4 regions of the Phreatobacter aquaticus genome follow, and region 3 is predicted to be linked to each of the others. Evidence: predicted binding sites of a transcription regulator. Region 3 holds the regulator's gene; each other region holds the start of a gene.
What was found. The regulator LexA, encoded in region 3, represses DNA repair genes until DNA is damaged. The targets are predictions, from matches to a motif close to TGTTCNNNNTGTGTTCNG.
Positions count from the first base shown of each region.

Region 1: a site for LexA is predicted at 3,203-3,220, ahead of E8L99_RS06770 (ribonuclease T2 family protein). Genes of this name have one in related genera too.
Region 2: a site for LexA is predicted at 2,079-2,096, ahead of recA (recombinase RecA). Genes of this name have one in related genera too.
Region 4: a site for LexA is predicted at 1,949-1,966, ahead of E8L99_RS18385 (ImuA family protein). Genes of this name have one in related genera too.

Region 1 is NZ_CP039865.1:1,442,246-1,446,423, forward strand. Features, by position in the region: gene E8L99_RS06750 (Tim44/TimA family putative adaptor protein) at 1-411, shown strand, start outside; gene mltA (murein transglycosylase A) at 434-1,936, shown strand; gene E8L99_RS06760 (Smr/MutS family protein) at 1,933-2,523, shown strand; gene E8L99_RS06765 (hypothetical protein) at 2,630-3,163, shown strand; gene E8L99_RS06770 (ribonuclease T2 family protein) at 3,264-3,944, shown strand; gene E8L99_RS06775 (hypothetical protein) at 4,076-4,178, shown strand, end outside.
Region 2 is NZ_CP039865.1:4,371,854-4,376,031, reverse strand. Features, by position in the region: gene E8L99_RS20845 (HWE histidine kinase domain-containing protein) at 1-504, opposite strand, end outside; gene E8L99_RS20840 (HWE histidine kinase domain-containing protein) at 706-1,800, opposite strand; gene recA (recombinase RecA) at 2,179-3,258, shown strand; gene alaS (alanine--tRNA ligase) at 3,474-4,178, shown strand, end outside.
Region 3 is NZ_CP039865.1:3,765,595-3,769,772, forward strand. Features, by position in the region: gene E8L99_RS17875 (DsbA family oxidoreductase) at 1-240, shown strand, start outside; gene moaC (cyclic pyranopterin monophosphate synthase MoaC) at 305-790, shown strand; gene E8L99_RS17885 (molybdopterin molybdotransferase MoeA) at 793-1,995, shown strand; gene lexA (transcriptional repressor LexA) at 2,104-2,796, shown strand; gene E8L99_RS17895 (ComEC/Rec2 family competence protein) at 2,799-4,178, opposite strand, start outside.
Region 4 is NZ_CP039865.1:3,867,157-3,871,334, forward strand. Features, by position in the region: gene E8L99_RS18365 (ABC transporter ATP-binding protein) at 1-39, shown strand, start outside; gene E8L99_RS18370 (hypothetical protein) at 36-365, shown strand; gene E8L99_RS18375 (ABC transporter substrate-binding protein) at 368-1,426, shown strand; gene E8L99_RS18380 (helix-turn-helix domain-containing protein) at 1,524-1,700, opposite strand; gene E8L99_RS18385 (ImuA family protein) at 1,983-2,816, shown strand; gene E8L99_RS18390 (Y-family DNA polymerase) at 2,725-4,178, shown strand, end outside.

The DNA.
Region 1 (4,178 bases), 2.3 Mb from region 3:
GCCTTTGACCCCGCAGGCTTCGTCGGCGGTGCCAAGGCGGCCTATGAGATGATCGTGCTGGCCTTCGCGTCAGGCGACCGCAAGACCTTGCGCGATCTGCTCGCCAAGGATGTGTTCGACGGTTTCGAGCAGGCCATCAAGGACCGCGAGACCCGCGGCGACATGGTCGAGACGCGTTTCGTCGGCATCGAACACGCCGAACTCACCGATGCGCAGCTGCGCGGCGATCAGGCCCAGCTGACGCTGAAATTCGTCTCGCAGCTCATCACCGCCACCCGCGACAAGGCGGGCGTGGTGGTCGATGGCTCGCCCGACCGGGTCGCCGATGTCACGGATGTCTGGACCTTCGCGCGCAATGTCACCGACCGGGATCCGAACTGGCGGCTTATCGCCACCGAAGCCGGCAGCTGAACCGATCCGGCGGGAGGCTCCGATGGTCCTGCGCCGGGATAGCGTCCTTGTCCTGGCGCTGGTCCTGGCCTGCACAGGCTGGAGCCTGCCCGCCGCTGCGGGATCATCGCGGCTGTTGCTCCTGAGCCCGCCACCGGCTTCCGCGCCCGCACCAGCCGAGGCGACGCCCTTGCCCGATCCTGCGGCGCCGGCCGCCGCAGTGCCCTCCGAGACACCGGCCGCCGCTGAACCGGCACCGGCTGTCGCGACCACCCCACCGCCTGCGGACGCCGCTTCACCGGCACAGCCGACACCGCCGGTGGTCGCAACGCCGCTCGAGGCCCCGGCCATCGAGCCGAGCCTGTCGGGATTTCCCTTCGTCTATCCCGGTGCCTGGCTCGAACGAGCGACATTCGAAACCTTGCCCGGTTGGGCCGAAGACCGGCAGGACCTGTCGTTCCGCGCCTTCCTCGCCTCCTGCCCGCCGATCCTGCGGGCCACAAGGCCGCCGGGTTCGGCCCAGCCGGTCTGGTTCGCGCTGCGCGACATCTGCCCCCGCGCCCTCGCGCTCGGCCCGGATATCAGCCTCGAGGCGGCCCGCACCTTCTTCGAGACCGAGTTCCGCCCGGTCCGCATCGGCAAGTTCGCCGATGTTCCCGAGACCTACGGCTTTCTCACCGGCTATTACGAGCCGGAAGTCGAGGCCTCCCGCGAGCGGACCGACGCCTTCACCACGCCCTTCCTGTCGCGCCCCGAGGATCTCGTCCCCGGCCGCGGTTCTGCCTCCGGTGGCTTCGATGCGCGCGGCGGGGCCGGCCGCTGGGTCAACGGCCAGTTCCTGCCCTATTACGACCGGGGCGACATCGAGAACGGCGCGCTTGACGGCAAGGGGCTGGAGATCGCCTGGGTGCGCGATCCCATCGACCTCCTGTTCACCCAGATCCAGGGCTCGGCCCGCCTGCGCTTTGCCGATGGCTCCACCTTGCGCATCGGCTATGCCGCCCATAACGGTCATCGCTATGTGCCGGTTGGCCGCGTCATGATCGAGCGCGGCTTCGGCACGCGCGAGCAGATGTCGATGGATTTCATCCGCCAATGGATGGCCGAGAACCCGGAGCCGGCGACCGATGTGCGCCGCCAGAACCGCTCCTATGTGTTCTTCCGGGTGAAGACCGAATTGCGCACCGAGGACGGTCCGATCGGCGGGCAGGGGGTGTCGATCACCGACTGGCGATCCATCGCCATCGACCGCAACGTCCATGCCTATGGCACGCCGGTCTATATCGACACGATCCTGCCGACGGGGCCGGCCGAATCCGGCGAGCCGTTCCGCCGCCTGATGATCGCCCAGGATACCGGCTCGGCCATTGTCGGGCCGGCGCGCGGCGACCTGTTCCTCGGCACCGGCTTCGAGGCGGGATCGGTCGCGGGGCGCATCCGCCATCGCGCCGACTGGTTCGTGCTGCTGCCGAAGGCGCTCTCGCCGGATGCCGCCGAGGTCCCCGTGCCCGAGCCGCGCCATCCGCCGCACCGGAGCCACCGATGAAGCGGCGGAGCCGGACGCTCTCGGCCGAGGACAAGGCCTTGTGGACCCATGTGGCGCGCACGGTGAAGCCGCTGGAACCCTCCAGGCTTGCCGGCCTCGACGCGCCGGCACCGGCCGAGGACCTCGCGCCGCCGCGTCCGGTCAAGCCTGCGCCCGCTCCACCGCCCGAGCCGCGCCGGCCGCCGGCTCCGCCGCCCCTCGCCCCCATCGAGAAGGGATTGCGCCGCAAGCTCAATCGGGGCGCCGCCGAAGCCGAGGCGCGCCTCGACCTGCACGGGCTCACCCAGGAGGTGGCCCACCGCCGGCTGATCGGCTTCCTCAGGCGCGCCCAGGGCGACGGCCTCAAGTTGGTCATCGTCATCACCGGCAAGGGCGGGCCGAAGGGGCCGCCGCGCATGACCCCGTCTCACGAGGAGCCCTGGCACTCCGATCCCCACGCCGATCGCGGCGTGCTGCGCCGGGTGGTGCCGCAATGGCTCCGGTTGCCGGATTTCCGCGATCTGGTCATCGGCTTCGAGGAGGCCGCCATCGGCCATGGTGGCGCTGGCGCGCTCTATGTCCGCATCCGCCGGCCGCGTGCGCCCTGACCCTTTCGCTGCATCGCACGAATTCCGCGCCGGTGTGGCCGCGCGGCTCTTGACCGCCGGGCCGTTCCGAGGAAATCGTGGCCACAGCCGTTCGGGAGATTCCACCATGCGCATGCTCGCTCGCCTTGCCAGCTTCATTGCCGTTGCCGGCGCGTCGGTGGTGCTGGCCCCCGCCGCCGAGGCGCAGAACGCCCGTGGGCTCAACGGCTCGACCTTCACCACGAGCCGCATTCCAGATCCGGACAATCTCGCTGCACAGCCGCAGGGGCCGTTCGCCGCGCTGATCTTTCGCGATCCCCGCTTTCAGGACCGGCTCCTGCCCTGTGACGCGACCCAGCCGCTGGAGCAGATCCGGGCGCGTTTCGAGCAGAAGGAGCGCCGGTTTTGGAACTCCTCGCTGACCATTGTCGGCTTTGACCGCGTGGCGCTGCGCTCGACAAATCCGTGGGGTCAGAACAACATTCCGCGCCGCTATTGCGCCGCGCGCGCCCATCTGTCCGACGGCCGCGTCCGCAACGTCGACTATGCCATCATGGAAGACCAGAGCCTGGCTGGCTTCACCTGGGGCGTTGAATGGTGCGTCAACGGGCTCGACCGCGGCCGCTCCTTCGATCCGGCCTGCCGGATGGCGCGGCCCTGATTCGCCGGGATTGCCGCAGGAGCGGCATCCGATAAAATACGTTCTTTCTTTGTTCTCATGGCGTGGCTAGCCTCCGGGCAATGTCTGGGGGAGATGTGTCATGAGTTTTTCAGCGGTCCGGGCGGCCTTCGCCGTCCTTGCAGTGCTGGCATTCGGTGGCGAGGTCAGGGCGCAGGCGCGCCACGGGTCGCCTCCCGGCGAGTTCGATTTCTATGTTCTGGCGCTCTCCTGGTCGCCAGCCTTCTGCGAGGCGCAGGGCGATCGCATGTCGCGCTCCATCCAGTGCGGCGGCGACCGTCAGTTCTCCTTCGTGGTGCACGGCCTGTGGCCGCAATTCACCCGCGGCTTCCCGGAATATTGCCAGGTTCCGGCTCCGGAGCTCGACCGCCGCGTGGTCAACGGCATGCTCGACATCATGCCGGCGCCGGGTCTGATCCGGGCGCAATGGAACAAGCACGGCACCTGCGCTGGCGCCCGCTCGCCCGCCGCCTATTTCGAGACCGTGCGCCAGGCCCGCGCCAAGATCCGCATTCCCACCGAATATGAGAACGTCCAGGCGGCCCTCACCGTCACGCCGGACGAGGTGGAGGACGCTTTCGTGCGCGCCAATCCCGGTCTCACCCGGGAGATGATCTCGGTCCAGTGCGATGACCGTCGGCTGCGCGAGGTGCGCGTCTGCATCGGTCGCGACATGAACTTCACCGCCTGCCAGGAAATCGATCGCCGCACCTGCCGGCGTGAGCGCCTGATGGTCACGCCGGTGCGGCCCGGACGCATCTGACCTCGCGGCGGACAGATTGCCGGCCGGTTGTCGGAACCGGCCGCATTGGACCCAGGTCCGGAACCTCTTTTTAGGACATCGGCGTTACCCTGCCGGCTGGTCTTGAACGGCCTGTGAGGGGAAACGCCACGTTGGTTGCCTGGTTGCTCGGACGTCTGCGCAATGCCATTCCGGCCTGGGCCCTCGCCTATGGGTCGCTCTGGGCTGTCGCGTTGGCGGCTCTGCATTGGCCGG
Region 2 (4,178 bases), 610 kb from region 3:
AACAGCCGCGAGCATGTTTCTGACGCGATCATTCAATTCGTCGATAAGCGCTCCCGATCGCGCCTGCTCATCCTTGTAGCGGGTCAGATCGACGAGCGAGGCGAAGTGCTGGACGGTGTCGCCGCTCTCGTCACGCACTGGGCTGATGTAGATACCGGCCCAGAACGCGCTGCCATCCTTTCGGCGGCAACAAACATCCGGTCCCCGATAGAAGCCTTCTTCAAACCCGGCCTTGATCGCAGCGAGCGGTTCAGCATCGGTCGCGCTTGCCAAGACAAAGTTGAAGCCTTGCCCTAAGACCTCGTTGCGTTCGTACCCGATGAGGGAAATGAAGCTGTCATTGGCAAAGATGATCGAATTTTCGGCCTGTTTGGCATCCGTGAACACCATCGGCATTCGGGTGGTTTCGGCAGCCACGACGAAAGGTCCGAGGTCTTCTTTGAAGCCTTCGACGTCGGCCGCTGCCTCGTCCTGCGTCTCAGAACGGGGTGGCATTTGCGGCATGTTCAATCGGCTCCATGCATGGCCACTGAGGAAGTCAGGTCGGGTAGAACACCCAGCGCCCCACCTTGAATGTGTTCACGGCGCGCCTAGCATATGCGAAACTGCTGCTCCCCCGTCTTGTTCCCAGTGAACCCGCCGATTCTGAATGGAACTGCTCCAGTCGAGCGCCGCCGCGCTTGGACACGAGCCCTCAGTGCCCTTTCAACTGGCGCGAAGTGTTCGCAAGAGGGCAAGAGGAATGTCGATTTGGTAAACGACGCCCTGCGGCTCGTATCGCAACCGAACATCGCCGTGAAGTTGAGTGGCCAACGCGCCGAGCAGGCGTGTGCCAAAGCTGCGGCGAACCGGCTCCTGCACCACTGGGCCACCTGTTTCCGTCCACGTCAGACTGAATAACTGGGTCTCTTCGTCGACCGTGGAGGTGATGTTGACGCGCCCAGTCTCGTTCGACAATGCGCCATACTTGACTGCATTGGTACACAACTCGTTGAGGGACATGGTGAGCGGAAGGATCGCCCCTGGTCCGATCACGATCAGCGTATTCTGAACAACGAACCGTCGGACCTCGTGGATATCGAAGGGCTCGATGGCAGCACTAATAAGATCAGCCAGCTCGATGCTGATTTCATTGGCCCGGAGCAAGAGATCTTGTGCTCTGCCCATAGCGACAAGGCGGCTTGAAACAGCTTGCCGCCCTTCTTCAAGGGTTTCGGATGCGCGCAATGTTTGCGAGGCGATCCCGACGACCGTTGCCAGCATATTCTTCATACGATGATGCAACTCTTCCAACAGAAGACGCTGCAATCGCTGGCTCGCTTCGTGCTCGGCAGCTTCTATCCCAGCCTGCTCCAGCAGGCGCGAGGAATCGAGCCGCGTTCGTGACAACGTATCCCGCAGGGCAGCGTTCTCAAACTCGAGAGCGCTCTTGCTGGGAACCAAAGCCTCGCGATCCCGCATGGCCGCAATAACGACCAAGCCGTCAGGCGCCTGATATGGGCTAAGGCTAATCTCGGTCTTGAACTCGCTCCCGTCCTTGCGAAGTGCGTAGAGATCAAGTCCTGGGCCCATAATGCGCGGTTTGGGTTCGATCATAAACCGTTGCACGTGAGCTGTATGGGTGTCGTGATACCGCGCTGGCATAAGCACACCATGAGGCTTTCCGACGAGATCCCGCGGAGCATAACCGAGCAGTGCCTCTACTCGCTTGTTTGCGAAAAGTATGTGACCGCTGCGGTCAATGACTACGACGGCGTCCGGAGTTGCCTCGTAGATCTCGTCGAATGGACTCTTGTTCATCGATTAGACGACTCAAAGTGCTTATTCGAGAGGGAGGGCTTTTTTTTGTCAAGGAGCGTAAGTTTACAATCGTTAAGCGTCTTTGGAGTGCTGGTCAATGTGCAGGTCTTGTTCTGTTCAGATCGGTCCCTCAGCAGCGAGCCTGGCTGAGGGGGAATTGCGCATTGCCGAACCGTTCGAAGGGGCCGCAGAACACCAATAGGCGGGTCAGAGAGAATTCACTCCCTGACGACATGGTCAGAACCGGCTCAACGGGCGAGCTGTCGCTATACCCCCATGAGAACAAAAAAAGAACTTGTTGTTAAGAACAAAACGTGTACGGTCGATTTATCACCGGATTCGCCCCGGACCCCTTGCCAGCCTGAAGGAGGCTCAGCCATGAGTCAGTCTGCGTTGCGACTCGTCGAAGGTTCTTCCATGGATAAGACAAAGGCGCTGGATGCAGCGCTCTCCCAGATCGAGCGGGCTTTCGGCAAGGGCTCGATCATGCGTCTCGGCAAGAACGAGAAGGCGGTGGAGATCGAGACCGTGTCCACTGGGTCGCTCGGGCTCGATATTGCCCTGGGCATCGGTGGCCTTCCGCGCGGCCGCGTCGTCGAGATCTATGGACCGGAATCGTCGGGCAAGACGACGCTGGCGCTGCACACGATCGCGGAAGCGCAGAAGCGGGGCGGTGTCTGCGCCTTCATCGACGCGGAACATGCGCTCGATCCGATCTATGCCCGCAAGCTCGGCGTGAAGCTCGACGATCTCCTGATCTCGCAGCCCGATGCCGGCGAGCAGGCGCTCGAGATTTGCGACACGCTGGTGCGCTCGGGTGCGATTGACGTGCTGGTGGTCGATTCGGTTGCTGCGCTGACGCCGCGGGCTGAACTCGAAGGCGAGATGGGTGACAATCAGCCCGGCATGCAGGCCCGCCTGATGAGCCAGGCCTTGCGCAAGCTCACCGGTTCGATCTCGCGCTCCAACACGATGGTCATCTTCATCAACCAGATCCGTATGAAGATCGGCGTGATGTATGGTTCGCCGGAAGTGACCACCGGCGGCAATGCGCTGAAGTTCTATGCGTCCATCCGTCTCGACATCCGCCGGATCGGCGCGATCAAGGAGCGGGAGGAGGTTGTCGGCAACCAGACCCGCGTCAAGGTTGTGAAGAACAAGCTCGCGCCTCCCTTCAAGCAGGTCGAATTCGACATCATGTATGGCGAAGGCGTCTCGAAGATGGGCGAACTGATCGACCTCGGCGTCAAGGCCGGCGTGGTCGAGAAGTCCGGTGCCTGGTTCTCCTATGACAGCCAGCGCCTCGGGCAGGGCCGCGAGAATGCCAAGGCTTTCCTGAAGCAGAGCCCCGACATGGCCGCCAAGATCGAGGTCGCGATCCGCCAGAATGCCGGCCTGATCGCCGACAAGATCCTCGGCGATCCCGAGGCTGACGCCGAGGGGGAGGAGCCCGTGTGAGGGCCTGACGGCCATCCACCAGGCTGACAAATGAAGGCCGGGCTTGTCCCGGCCTTTGCCGTTTCGGACAGGTCCAGTCGAGGCCGCGCGGGACGCATGACGTCACACCGGGAAGGCCACGCACGAATCGAGGTTCACACAAGGCGCGGAAATGCTCTAGAACTCCGGCCAACGTGACTGGCGGATCCCATCCGCCGCAACCTGCAGTTCAGGCGATGACCGGCGTCAATCAGATCCGCAAGACCTTCCTCGACTTCTTCCAGACCAACGGCCATGCCGTGGTCGAGAGTTCGCCGCTCGTGCCGCGCAACGATCCGACCCTGATGTTCGCCAATTCCGGCATGGTGCAGTTCAAGAACGTCTTCACCGGCGTCGAGAAGCGGCCCTACAGCCGGGCGACCACCGCGCAGAAGTGCGTGCGCGCCGGTGGCAAGCACAACGATCTCGACAATGTCGGCTACACGGCCCGGCATCACACCTTCTTCGAGATGCTCGGCAATTTCTCGTTTGGCGACTATTTCAAGGATCGCGCGATCGAGCTCGCCTGGAACCTGATCACCAAGGAATATGAGCTGCCGGTGTCCAGGCTGCTGGTCACGGTCTATTCCGAGGACGACGAGGCGTTCGGCCTGTGGAAGAAGATCGCGGGCCTGCCGGATTCCAAGATCATCCGCATTCCGACCTCCGACAATTTCTGGCGCATGGGCGATACCGGCCCTTGCGGCCCCTGCTCGGAAATCTTCTACGACCACGGCGACAAGGTCTGGGGCGGTCCGCCGGGCTCGGCGGATGCCGATGGTGACCGGTTCATCGAGATCTGGAACCTCGTCTTCATGCAGTACGAGGAGCAGGCGGGCGGTATCCGCACCGCGCTGCCGCGTCCCTCGATTGATACCGGCATGGGACTGGAGCGTGTCTCC
Region 3 (4,178 bases):
ATCGCGATCGGCGTGGCCCACGGGCTCGATACCGCTCTTTTGACTGAACTGTTCGGCTCCGATGCCGACATCGACCGCACGCAGCGAGATATCGCCTCTGCCCGCAACATCGGTGTCACTGGCGTGCCCTTCTTCATCATCGGCGGCCGCTATGGCATTGCCGGCGCCGAAGCGCCTGAGACAATCGCTGGCGCGCTTCGCCAGGCCGCGAGTGAACAGCACGAAGCAGCCAACGCCTGACGAACAGGCCACCCCTCCAGGCTTGCCCGTTGCAGTGCAAGACATCTGCGGCTACGTCCTGTGCATGGCGCAAGGAACAGTGCTCACCCACCTCGACCCCAGCGGTCAGGCCAACATGGTCGACGTGTCGGCAAAGCCGGCGACCGAGCGTGTCGCTGTCGCTGAAGGCCGCGTCGTGATGCGGCCGGAGACACTGGCCATTGTTCGCGCGGGAGAGGCCAAGAAGGGCGATGTGCTCGGTACGGCCCGTCTCGCTGGCATCATGGCGTCGAAGAAGACCCACGACCTGATTCCTCTCTGCCACCCACTCCTGCTCACCAAGGTCGCCGTCGACATCGTGCCGGACGACGCCCTGCCTGGCGTCCGGGTCAGCGCGATTGTCAAGGTGTCGGGGCAGACCGGCGTCGAGATGGAAGCGCTGACGGCTGTTTCCGTGGCTTGTCTCACGGTCTACGACATGGTCAAGGCCGTCGATCGCGGAATGCGGATCGAGGGCATCCGGTTGATCGAGAAATCCGGCGGAGCCTCCGGACCGTTCCAGGCCGACTGACCATGGCTGACCTCCTGCCGGTTGGCGACGCTTTGGCCCGCATCATCGACGGCAAGGATGCCTTGCCGGAAGAATGGGTGCCGCTCGACCAAGCCGATGGGAGGGTTCTTGCCCGCGATCTCGCCGCCAGGCGGACACAACCGCCAGGCGACGTCTCTGCCATGGATGGCTATGCCGTCCGCGTCGCCGACCTTCCTGGCATTCTCCATGTTGTCGGCGAGTCAGCAGCCGGCAGACCGTTCGCAGGGTCAATTCCCGCCGGCGGTGCGGTCCGCATCTTCACGGGCGCGCAAGTGCCTGAAGGCGCCGACTCAGTCGTGATGCAGGAGGATGCGCATCGTGACGGCTCCGCTGTGCGGATCACCGCGACTTCGACTCCAGGGCGTCATATCCGTCCGATGGGCCTCGACTTCTCCGAGGGCATCGTGGGTCTGCGCGCCGGCACAAGACTCAATCCGCGCAGCCTCTCGCTTGCGGCAGCCATGAATCATGGCGAGCTGCCCGTGCATCGGCGTCCCAGGGTTGCCATCCTCTCGACGGGCGATGAACTCGTCGAGCCGGGATGCGAACCTGGACCAAGCCAGATTGTGTCCTCCAATGCGACTGGCCTCGCTGCCTTTGTCCGGCGCGAAGGCGGCGAGCCCATCCCGCTCGGCATTGTCGCTGACCGGATCGACGACACGCTTGCCGCTGTCAGACAGGCCCGGGCCGCGGGCGCGGACGTTCTCGTGACATCCGGTGGCGCGTCCGTCGGCGAATATGACCTTATCCGTGATGTGATCGCTCGGGAGGGAGCGGCGCTGGGCTTCTGGCGGATTGCCATGCGCCCGGGCAAACCGCTGATGATGAGCGACCTTGGACCGATGCGGTTGCTTGGCCTTCCCGGCAATCCTGTCGCCTCGTTCGTCTGCGCGACGATCTTCCTTGGCCCCTTGCTTCGCAGGCTCTCCGGCCGCAGCGACTGGCAATGGAAGACCGAAGCTGCGACTTTGGGGGCGGCGGTGCGGGCCAATGACTTTCGCGCCGACTTCCTCAGGGCGAAACTGAGCGGCAATGGGCAAGCCTTGATCGCAACCGCCTTTGCCATCCAGGACTCCTCGATGATCCGGGTCCTTGCGGACTCGGACGCCCTCATCATGCGTGCCCCCTTTGCGCCAGAGGCTCCAGCGGGTTCGGCCTGCGAGATCATTCGCCTCGCCGACTAAACTGTTCACGAAATCTCAATGCTTGCGGAACACATAAAGAACGGATAGTGATCGTTCATGATATGTTCGTCCGATTCGATTGGACGTAGCACAGAGGGCCGCATCCCGATGTTGACGCGCAAGCAACACGAACTCCTTCGTTTCATCCAGGAACGGCTGACCGAAAGCGGTGTGCCGCCATCCTTCGACGAAATGAAGGAGGCCCTCGATCTCAAGTCCAAATCAGGCATCCACCGTCTGATCACGGCGCTGGAAGAGCGGGGCTTCATCCGGCGGCTCCCGAACCGCGCAAGAGCGCTCGAGATCATTCGCCAGCCAGAGCAGTCTGCAGGCCCTGTCCGCGGTCGCTTTTCGCCGAGTGTCATCGAAGGGTCGCTCGGGCGCGCCCGCCCCTCGGCGCCCGACGATGACACGGTCATGCCGGTGGCCGTCCCGCTCATGGGCCGCATCGCCGCAGGTGTACCGCGCGAAGCCATTGAGCACCGCGTCAGCACCATCTCCGTGCCCCCTGAAATGCTGACCCGCGGCGAACATTATGCCCTTGAGGTCCGGGGCGACTCGATGATCGATGCCGGCATTCTCGAAGGTGATCTCGCACTGGTCCGCAAGACAGATTCCGCTGAAACCGGAGACATCATCGTGGCCCTGATCGACGATGAAGAGGCAACGCTCAAGCGACTGCGCAAGCGCGGGACCTCGATCGCGCTGGAAGCGGCCAATCCGGCCTACGAAACGCGTGTTCTCGGCCCTGACCGCGTGCGCATCCAGGGCAAGTTGGTGGGGCTGATCCGCCGCTACTGATCTCACTGCGCGGGATCGGCCTCCTCCGTGCTTGGCTCCGCCGCGGCGGGTGCGACGACCACTGGTCCGGCTGTTGTCGGCTCTGATAGCAACGCAGGCATGGCTCCAGAAGGCCGCGGACGGTGCCACGGACGGGCTCCGCCGGCAGCCGGCCGGGCAGTTTCGATCCGATAGTTGGTCCCCGCACGATGAAGGGTGACGGCACCGGTCCAGGCGATTGCGCGCAGGTCGATCACCCGGGCTGCGCAAGGAACTGGCGCCGGTATCCTCGTCACAACGAAACGGGCCTCCCGGCAATCGTCCGCAAGGCCCTCTGGATCCGTCGACACGACGATGCGATCGCCTCCCGGAAGAATCGCACCGCAGCCCTGGGGATCGCAGGTCACTCCTGACCGGATCGTGTCATGGGCCGGCTGTCGCGCATCACCGTCCGACAAGAGCCAGCGTTGCAGCGTGAAGCGATTGCCTCTGGGTGACAGCGCTCGCAGGCGGCCGTCGCTGCCACGGACGGCAATACTGCCGCCTTCGCCATCGATCAGGATATCCGGCGGGTCCCGCAGCGGCAGGACGCCAAGACCGACCAGGAAGATAGGCACTCCGGCCCAACGCAGGGGTGTCGTCAGCAAAGCGAGCAGGATGATGCCGGCCGAGATCAGCGCCAGCGACAAGGGCGAGAACGAGGGCACGACAATGCGTCCGCCCGGCCAGGACGCGACCCATTCCATCAGCCAGACGAACCAGTGGATTCCCGAGCCGACGAGGCTCCACACGGGCTGATCGAACCCGAAGGGCCAGAGCAACAGCGCCAGGATTTCCAGCGGCATCACGACGAACTCGATGATCGGCGCGCCTAGGAGATTTCCCGCGACGCCGAAGAGTTGCAGCGTATTGAAATGATAGGCGGAATAGGGCGTCGTCGCGAGGGATGCGACGAAAGAGCTTGTCGCCAGGCCCGCAATCCCGTTGGTCAGCGAGAGAAGCGCACGCCCGGCCCCTGCCCTGTTCTCGGCGTGGCGCTCGGCCCATGGCCTCAGCATCCCGTACCCCGCGACGAGAGCGAGCGTCGCGGCAAAAGACATCTGGAAGCTCGGACCAATGATGCTTTCCGGGCTCAGGGCCAGCACGACCAAAGCAGCGAGAGCCAGTGTCCGCAACGTGAGCGCACCTCGGTCGAGCGCGACCCCGATGAGAACAACGGCTATCATGATCCAGGAGCGTTGGGTGGCGACCTCAGCGCCGGAAATCACCAGATAGGCCGTAGAAACCACCAGGGCGACCAAGGCTGCCAGTGCCTTCACGCGCCGTCTCAGCGCGAATGACGGGAAGAGGGCGAGCGTTCCCCTGACCAGAGCGAAGACCAGCGCCGCCACCAGCGCCATGTG
Region 4 (4,178 bases), 100 kb from region 3:
CTCTCCAACCAGGTTCTGTCGCTGGTGAGGTCGGCATGATGTTCCTGCGCTCGGCATTGTCCTCTCGGCGCGGCCTCATCCTCATCGGGCTTGGCTTGGCATGGCTTTGCTGGCAGGCGTGGCTGGCGATCGTCGCGCCGGCCAAGATCGGCACCGGATTCCCGGATCGCCAGCGCGTCAATGCGGTGGTCACACTGCCCTTCGCGCCCGAGCGCTTTCACATACTCGTTTTCCAGCGCTATGGCCGCGTCTCGGGCGCCGAGGGCAACAGCGTTGAACTGCGCAACATCGACAAAAGCCAACTCGGCGCCATCGCCCGGTTCTACTGGGTGAGGCGGATAGAGCCATTGCAACAGGGAGGATGACCATGATCACGAGAAGGACTGCCGTCGTCGGAACGCTTCTGGCCGCCCCGGCGCTGGCCCATGCGCAGCAACTGACCAAGATGAAGGCCGGCATGGTCACCGGCATCGACCAGATCGGCCTGCCGATCGCACTCGAGCGCGGCTTCTTCGAGAAGTGGGGCCTCGATGTCGACATCGCGCGCCCCTACGCGACCGGCGTCGATGCGCTGAATGCGCTGCAGGCGGGTGAGAGCAATATCGTGCAGGTGGGCGTGCCGATGATCGGCGCGGTCGTGCGCGGAATGGATCTCGTTGCACTCGGCAATTATTCCGGCAATGCCACCGCGCGCGGTTCGGACGCCACCATGGCGCTGATCGCCCGCTCGGACGCAGGCATCGCCAAGGGCGACCTCGCCAGCCTCAAGGGCAAGAAGATCGCCGCCTCCTTCGGCACGATCAACCACCTCTACATCCTGGCCCTTCTGGAGAAGGGCGGCCTGACGCCAGCCGACGTGACGCTGGTCAACACGCCGCCGCCGGACATGACGGTGGCTCTGCTCGCCAAGGGCGTCGATGCCTTCGCCGGCTGGGATCCCTGGCCGATCGTTGCCCTCAAGGACGTGCCGGGCGCGATCGAGATCGTGCGCGGCGGCAATGTCATCTCCTATGTTGGTTTCAATGTCGGCTTGAGGCCCTGGGTAGCCGCCAACGGCCCGACCATCGAGAAGTTCCTGGCGGCTGTGTCGGAAGCCGACCAGTGGATGCGCAAGAATCCCAAGCCTGCCGCCCAGGTCGCAACGCGCTGGATTCCGGGCCTCAAGGTGGAGATCGCCGAGGCTGCCATGGAGTTCAACATCCAGCAGGCCGACCGGCGTCTGTCAGCGAACAATTACCGCGCCATGTGGGCGGCGCTCGACCGACTGCACCGGCTCGGTTTCCTGCGCGCCACTTTCGACGTGAACAAGCATTTCGAGCCGAAGCACATCCTCAAGGTGATGCAGGACAATCCAGCCCTGTTCAGCGATCTGCCGGCCATTCCCGCCGATGTGGCGATCGGACCGGGCTATGTGTTCACGCCCTGAGGCTGCCTGATAAATCCAGGCGGCGGGCCGGATATCCCGCCCGCCGCTCGGGTTCGACATGGCACGAGGCGGAGCGTCGCCTCCGCCGATGTCGTCCCTATTGTGGCTTGATGCCCATGGCCGCGGCCAGTTCGGCAAACAGCTTCACCGCGCGTTCCAAGGCCGCAATGCGCCGGCTCGCCAGGGATGGAGATATCCCCAGGCTCTGCGCCGCGGCTGCGATGCTGCCGTGATCGACAACCGCCACGAAAAGGCGAAAGGCATCAAGTTCCATGGACACGCATATCCGGATGCACGCGCCAGCATGGACGTGTGCTTCTTTGCCGCGCGGCAGCTGAAACGACCCGCATAGCCCGACAGCGGTCACCCCTGACGTCCAGATATCTGGTCGACCATCAGGGTGATCATCCGTGCTTGGCGGATGAACCTGCCGCTGAACGGCTCCGCCAAGAGACCCTTTGCCTCCCTCGCCTCTCCTCCTGCGACGCGCAGGAAGACTCGCTTTTTCTGACATCCCCATATAAGAACAAAATAGGAACATTCAGTGTGAGCCGTCATGTCCACCTCTGCAGCCCTGGCCGAACTCAGATCCCAGCTCGCTGCCCTTGCCAGGCCCGCTCCGGCCATGGCGAAGGGGCATGTCGAGCTTGGTATCGCTTCACTGGATGCCTTTCTGATGGGTGGGCTCGCCCGCGCGGCACTGCATGAAATCTGTTCGCAAGGGACCACCGACCTTCCCGCTGCGACCGCTTTCGCCCTTGCCGTGGCCATGCGCGCGGCTCAGGAGCGGCCCGTTCTCTGGGTACGACAGGATGTCCTCGACGGGGAAAGCGGGCGACCACACCCCGCAGGCCTCGCAGAACTTGGCCTCGATCCGGACCGCTTTCTGCTGGTGACGGTTCCGGATGCGGAAAGCGTGCTGCGCGCGGCCGGAGAAGGCACCCGCTGTGCGCCGCTTGGAGCTGTGGTGATGCAGCCCCATGCCGGGGAAAATGTCATCACTCTCACGGCAAGCCGCCGGCTGGCCCTCGCCACCGAGGCGTCGGGCGTCATCACGCTCATGGTGCGGACCGTGCGCACGGGTGCCAGCGCGGCACAGACCCGTTGGCTGGTCTCGGGCAAGCCATCCCGTCCGCTGGAGGGCAATGCGCCGGGATATCCGGCCTTCATGGCCAGGCTGCTTCGCCACCGCGGCGGGCTCGGCGAGCGGGAATGGCATGTGGAATGGGATCGCGAACGACGATCCTTCCGGCCGATGCCCGAGCCCTCCCTTGTTCCGCGTATGAAGACCGAGCCCGATGTCCCGCCGCTATCTCACCCTATGGCTGCCCTTCCTGCCGACGGACCGGTTGCGGCGGATTCAGGCGCCGCGGCCCGCCGGGCCGGATGAAGCGCCGGTTGCCCTGATCGAGAAAGATCGTGGAGGGCTGCGACTGGTTCATTGCGACCGCCGGGCCCTCGCCCTGGGACTGACGCCCGGCATGACCCTCGCCGATGCGCGCGCGCGCATTCCAGACCTTGTCGCCCAGGCAGCCCAACCCGAAGCCGACCGCGATTTTCTGGGACGCCTCGCCGCCTATTGCGACCGCTTCACCCCACTGGTTGCGCTCGATGGCCCGCACGGGCTGGTCCTCGACATTACCGGCTGCTCCCGGCTGTTTTCAGAGATCGACCTGTTGGCGCTGATCGCGCGGCGCATGTCGGCGGGAGGCCTGACATTGCGCGCGGCCATAGCCGGCACACCGGAGGCAGCGCGGGCGGTCTGCCGGTTCGGTGCAGGCGGCATCGTTGCGCAGGGCGACGAAGAGGCAACCATCAGCCGACTGCCGGCAGCAGCCCTCGAGGTTCCGGAAGAGACACTCATGGCCCTGTCCAGGGCCGGGTTGAAGACCGTTGCCGATGTCGCCGACCGGGCACCAGCGGCCCTGACCGCTCGTTTCGGCTCGGGTCTAGCGACCCGCCTGTCGCGCATGCTCGGCCATGAGGATATCCGCATCACGCCCTTGCGGCCGCTGCCCGATTGCGTCGTCGAACGGCATTTCCCCGAGCCCCTGCTTGATGTGGCGGGCCTGGAACGGATCGTCACCCGGCTCATGACCGAGGCCGCCGGCGTGCTGGAGCGACGTGGCGAGGGCGGCCGCGTCTTCGAAGTGTCGTTCTTCCGTTCCGATGGCGCGGTGCGGCGACTGATCCTGGAAACCGGGCGGCCCTCCCGGGACATCCAGGCCCTGCTCCGGCTCTGGCGCGAGCGTATCGACACCCTCTCCGACACACTCGATCCAGGGTTCGGCTTCGATGCGGTGAAACTCGCAGTATCCGTCTGCGAGCCCTTGTCTGATGTGCAGACAAGCCTCGATGGCCGGGCCGACGAGGATGATGCCGTGGCCAATCTGGTCGACCGGCTGGTGACCCGCTTCGGACGCGACAGGGTGCTGCGCTTCATCGCGCGGGATAGCCACGACCCCCGGCGCGAGGCGAGGACGGTTCCGGCAAATGCGCCCATGCCGGCCTCCAGGGTCTCCTGGCCGCCCCCCGAAAGGGATGGCCCCCCTGCCCGGCCGCTCCATCTGTTCGAGCCGCCCCAGCCGGTCGAAACCCTGGCGGAGGTTCCAGACGGCCCTCCATTGCGGTTCCGCTGGCGGCGCATATTGCACGAGATCGCGCGGGCCGAGGGCCCGGAGCGGATCGCCCCGGAATGGTGGCGCGACGGGCCGCAGCCACCGATCCGCGACTATTACCGGGTGGAGGATGC